2 linked regions of the Roseivirga sp. BDSF3-8 genome follow. The protein of the gene in region 1 interacts with the protein of each later gene in a pairwise test. Links are inferred from orthologs where the notes say so. Each region holds a gene or a part of one and is shown on either strand. Other genes may lie near its edges.

The links. The genes of interacting proteins can lie anywhere in the genome.
Region 2: the proteins of ruvC (region 1) and ruvA interact in binary tests that used the Escherichia coli proteins (3 or more experiments, as listed by UniProt). The link is inferred for Roseivirga sp. BDSF3-8 from one-to-one orthologs.

Annotation. Positions count from the first base shown.
Region 1 is NZ_JBGNFV010000001.1:3,447,505-3,450,287, forward strand. It holds ruvC (crossover junction endodeoxyribonuclease RuvC), read right to left. Parts: upstream 1,793-2,783; coding sequence 1,208-1,792; downstream 1-1,207. Other genes in the region: AB9P05_RS14585 (OmpA family protein), read left to right, coding at 1-1,191; AB9P05_RS14595 (lysylphosphatidylglycerol synthase domain-containing protein), read left to right, coding at 1,795-2,778; AB9P05_RS14600 (glycosyltransferase), read left to right, coding at 2,769-2,783.
Region 2 is NZ_JBGNFV010000001.1:2,770,651-2,773,649, reverse strand. It holds ruvA (Holliday junction branch migration protein RuvA), read left to right. Parts: upstream 1-1,201; coding sequence 1,202-1,798; downstream 1,799-2,999. Other genes in the region: sprA (cell surface protein SprA), read left to right, coding at 1,834-2,999; AB9P05_RS11365 (NADP-dependent malic enzyme), read left to right, coding at 1-1,205. UniProt on the Escherichia coli protein: The RuvA-RuvB-RuvC complex processes Holliday junction (HJ) DNA during genetic recombination and DNA repair.

The sequences.
Region 1 (2,783 bases):
CCTGGAAAAACAGACTACAAGGAAGTAAACTATGTGGTTATCGGAGTATTTGAGTTTTCTGATAATGCCGGCAGGTTTATGAGTGCTGTAGAAAATCAAGGGTTTAAACCTGATTACTTTTTCTTCCCTCCCAAGCAATACTACTATGTATACGTGTCCCAAGAGCAGGACTTTGAAAAGGCCAGACAGGAAGTACTACAGCTAAGAGAAAAAAATGGCTTTGAAGAAACCTGGGTGTTCAACCCCCATATGATTGGTTACATGGGTGACAACCAGCCCGACCCTGCCGATGACCAGTGGACTGAAGAGGCTCGTTCTGAAAAAAATGAACCGGAAGAGAAGAGAGAAGAGCCTGAAGAGACTGCTATGACAGATGATTCAGCGGCTAATAAAGACCTGCCTGCTTCTCTTGGTAATATGTCAGCGGCGAACCTTGACTCAGAAAATCACCTTGTTGTAGAAGAGGACGTAGAGGGTATTTATAAAATATATACAGACGTTAACCGTTTGAATGACCAGGTCGATATATCCACCGAAGTAGAACTGATCGATAATGTACGGGCAAAAGCCATAGGGACATTGCCCGCTCATGAAGTAAAGGTGGTGAAAGACCCTGAAAATGGGGCGAGAAGCCTTCAACTGGTGGCCCAGCCATTCGGGTACAGAAGGATGATCCATACGCTGAATCTCGATGAACCTGTGTCTGATGATAATGAAGAATTTGTTCAGGTTGATGGAGGTGTAATCTATGTTAACTTCCCTCTGGAAAGGCTTAAGAAAGATGATAAGGTCATTATGTATAAGGTCTTCTTCCAGAATGATGCAGCCATCCTTCGTCCGGAAAGCAAATATGAAGTAAATGCCCTTCTGGAAATGATGAAGGAAAACGAAGACTATGAGATCAAGCTGCATGGTCATACGAATGGTAATAGTGCAGGAAAGATCATCAGATTGGGCGAAGGTAGCCGCGACTACTTTACCATGGACAACTCTGTGGAAGAAGGCTGGGGCAGTGCCAAGCAACTAAGCAAGGAAAGAGCAGAAACTATCAAGCGCTTTCTAGTAGACAATGGAGTGGATGAAAGCCGTATCCAGGTAAAAGGCTGGGGTGGCAAACAGATGATATTTGATAAAAACTCTTCCTCCGCCAAGAAAAATATCAGAGTAGAGGTAGAGGTGCTTAAGGATTAAACTTAGGGAGATGTGATTACTGAAAATGCCTTCCTGGATTATCTTTCAGGAAGGCTTTCCAGCTTTTAGAGGGGCTGTTTCCGCGGCCATTCTGAAAGTTATGACAAACCGCAACCGCCAGAGCATCCGTAGCATCCAGAAGCTTTGGCTGTTCAGTGAAGCCCAGTAGCTTTTTAAGCATTTCAGCTACCTGCTCTTTACTGGCATTACCATTGCCTGTTACCGATTGCTTTACCTTTTTTGGCGCATATTCGGTAATAGGTATTTCACGGGAAAGGGCTGCAGCCATAGCCACCCCTTGGGCTCGTCCAAGTTTTAGCATTGACTGTACGTTTTTGCCATAGAATGGCGCCTCCAGAGCTACCTCATCCGGGCAGTGCTCATCAAGTAGGCTTGCCACCCTGTCAAAGATCTTCTTTAGTTTTAGCTCATGCTGACTATATTTGCTAAGGTGGATTACACCAAACTGTAACAAAGACATGCGGTTACCCTTAACGATTATGATGCCATAGCCCATCACCGTAGTGCCCGGATCCAGGCCAAGTATGATTTTCTCTTTTGAGCCCGATGACTCCCTGGCAGATGGTTTTTGAGTAAACATCTATGCAATATACTCAGCTACTTGCAGCAGACAAAAAAAGCAGTTTCCCCACCTGGTATAAGGTGGTGGGCAGTGTGGTTATGGCTCTGGCTGTAGCTGGTCTGATCTGGTGGCAGTTTTCCTCTTACGGATCCAGTTTAGGAAAAGTTCATGAGGTGTGGGCGGGCATGTCACTGGTATCCTCGTGGTATGTATGGGCGATATGCGTAATCCTTATGGTGATTAACTGGTCGGCAGAGGCCGGTAAGTGGCATTATCTTGCCAGGCGCGTTACGCCATTGTCATTTTTTGAGGCCTTCAGAGGTGTCCTTTCCGGCTTGAGCCTTAATGCCGTACTACCTCACTTTCTGGGGGACTATGCTGGGCGAATTTCGGCAGTTAAACATAGGCATAGATTCCGGCTGGTAGGGGGGCTATGGATCGGTCATGTAACCCAGATGGCAATTACATGCTTTGCAGGGGCATATGGCTTAGCATTATTCATAAATTACTATTTCCCGCATTTTCCTGTAGTATCTATTGCTGTCGCAGGTGTAGCCATAACCCTACTTAGTTTAGCTCTGATCATGAGCTCCCTCCCCCGATTTATCAGAATATTCGGCCGGAGTAAAGCCGGACTGTTTCTAAAGACAGCTCATCAGTTCGATAAATCAGACTGGGTGGTAGCGCTTGCTTTTAGTGCCGCACGCTACATTTGCTTTTCACTGCAGTTTCTTCTGCTACTAAACCTGCTCGGGCTTCAATTATCATTGCACCTTCAGATAGCTGGTATCACCTGGGTCTATTTAATTAAATCCTGGGCTCCGGCCATAAATATTGTGGCAGACCTGGGTATCAGAGAGGTGGCCGCCCTGGCTTTTTTTCCATTATTCGGGGCTGACCCAGCCATAATTGTAGCCTCCGGCCTAAGTGTTTGGTTTTTAAACCTTTTTGTGCCAGGTATTATAGGCGCAGCCAGTCTTATTCGTATGCCTGCATGCCGCTAATTCTG
Region 2 (2,999 bases), 680 kb from region 1 along the record:
CGGAACTGGTAAATAAGGCTTATGATGCCAATACGCTCTCTTTCGGGCGTGATTACCTGATCCCGAAACCTCTGGACCCCCGCCTGATCACGAGCATCTCTCCTGCTGTGGCTAAAGCTGCCATTGAATCAGGCGTGGCGCGTATCGAGATCAGCGACTGGGAAGGATATGAGCTGGAGCTTCAGCGCCGTATCGGTATAGACCAGAAGCTTATGTCGCGGGTGATCAGCCGGGCCAAAAAGAATCCGCGCCGGGTGGTATTTGCGGAGGCAGATAATCAAAAGATACTGAAGGCTGCCCTTATTGTACTTGAAGAAAAAATAGGCCAGCCAATTTTACTGGGTAATAAAGAGCGCATCACCACTATAATCGAGGAAAATCAACTCGATAACCTGAAGGACTGCCCTATCATAGACCCCAGACAGGAAGAGGAGAAAACCGCTGAATACGGCCAGGTGCTTTATGAAAAAAGAAAGCGCAAAGGGGTGACTCCTTATGAAGCTACCAAACTAATGCGAGACCGTAACTACTTTGGCGCTATGATGGTGGAAATGGGCGAGGCGGATGCGCTTATCAGCGGTCTGACCAAAGACTACCCTAAGACGATTACCCCTGCCCTGCAGGTAATTGGGGTACGCCCGGGTGCGGACCGTGTGGCTGGTATGTATATCCTATCTAACAACCGGGGCACGTGGTTCTTTAGCGATACGACTCTGAATGTAACACCTACTGCGGACCAGCTTGTGGACATCATAGGCAGCACGGCAGAGGGTGTCCGGTTCTTCGGCCTGGAGCCACGTGTAGCAGTACTCTCTTATTCTAACTTTGGAAGCAGTAAGGGGGAGGTGCCGGCAAAGACGGCTGAAGCTGTCAGAAAAGCACACGAAAAGTGGCCTGATCTGGTGGTGGAAGGGGACATTCAGGCAAACATTGCCCTGAATCCGCAGCTCCAGCAGGAGAACTACCCCTTTAGCGCCCTGGCTAAGGAGGGTGCTAACACGCTCATATTCCCTGACCTGGCTTCCGGTAATATTGCCTACAAGCTACTGATGGAAATGGGTGGTGCGGAAGGCATAGGCCCTGTATTGCTGGGCATGAACAAGCCTGTCCATATCCTGCAGTTAGGCAGCTCTATCAGAGAGATCGTCAACATGGTGGCGATAGCCGTGGTAGATGCTCAAACACAAGATACCAGATACAAATGATCGCATATGTAGAAGGAAAACTCGTACACAAAGAATTCGCCCATGTCGTAATAGACACGGGCGGACTCGGGTACGAGGTAAAAATCAGCCTTAATACTTATAATTCCCTGCCTCCGGGTGAAAGCTGCAAGCTTTTTACCCACCTCCATATCAAAGAAGACGCTCACACGCTCTTCGGCTTTACCGCTCCGGATGAAAAAAAGCTATTCCTGGACCTGCTTGGCATCTCAGGCGTAGGCCCAAATACTGCCCTCACAGTACTTAGCGCCATGTCACCGGATGAGGTACGCAAGGCTATTGTGAACGAAGAGGTAAAAACGATACAGCGGGTAAAGGGTATCGGTGCAAAAACGGCTCAGCGTATTATCCTGGAACTGAAGGACAAGCTTAGAAAGGACGGGGTCGAAGCCACGGGGGGAGATAATATTGGACGTGTTTCAAACAATTTAGTAAGGGAAGAAGCGTTGACCGCTTTAATCACTCTAGGGTTTGCTAAACCCGCAGCAGAAAAAACTATCGACGGGATATTAAAAAAGGCTTCAGGTACGCCCACCGTCGAAGAACTTATTAAATTAGCTCTGAAATCTGCGTAAACCGATCCTAAACTTTGAACCTGCTACCTACTAAAATGTTTTCCAAATCTCTCGTTGCCGGGGTGGCATTGGCCATGTGTGGGCTAAATCCTGTGGAGAATCTGGCGTCGGACCGGTTTGAGCCCGGCACGACTGTGGATAGTTTTATTGCCCGCCAAACCAGTACCAGGCAGGATACTTCCCGTGCTTCACAGCAAGACAGCAGCAGATTTGACAGGCCTTATGAGCCGAGCAGGCGCCCCATCTACCAGGAAACGGACCGGTTTGGCGATCCGCTATCTGAAGGGCCGAGCAACTCCCCCCTCCTACTAGGCACGCCTACCCAAATGGATGTAGAGGTAGAATTTGATACCGCAGTGCGCTACAATGTTTACGAGCGCATAGGTGACCTGAACTACCGCCCGCCTTCTGAGATGACCTTTGAGGAATTCAATGCCTACATGGAACGGCAGGCGATCCAAAACTACTGGCGCACAAAATCTATAGGGCTGGACGGGGAAAGTGCGGTAAGTGGCAGGCAGCTTATACCGCCTATCTACATCAGCCCGGTATTCGACCGGATATTTGGCGGAAGCTACGTAGACCTGCAGCCTAACGGCTTTGTGACACTGGACTTCGGTGGTCAGTGGCAGCGAATAGATAACCCGGCCATCCCTATCAGGCAGCAGCGTAACGGGGGGTTTATCTTCGACCAGAACATCAACATGAATGTGGTGGGTAAAGTAGGCGAGAAACTTCAGCTTCTGGCCAACTTTGATAACAACAACACCTTCGACTTTGAAAACGACTTTAAAGTTGAATACACTGGTTTTGAGGAAGAGATCATACAGAAAATAGAGATAGGTAACGTGAGTATGCCGGTGAGCAATAGCCTTATCACTGGTTCACAGAGTCTATTTGGGGTAAAAACTCAGCTACAATTCGGCAGGCTCTTTATCACGGGTATCGCCTCGCGCCAGCAGGGTCAAAGCGACGCGGTAGAAATAGAAAACGGTGTGCAGGCAAGGCCTTTTGAACTAAGGGCTTCCGAATATGATGAGAACAGGCACTTTTTCCTGGGCCACTTTTTCCGTGAGAATTATGAGCAGTGGCTGCAGGGGGTGACCCAGCCTTTATCCAATGTACTGATACAGCGGGTAGAGGTATACGTAATCAACCGAAGCAATAATACGGAAGGTGTACGTGATGTGGTCGCTTATAT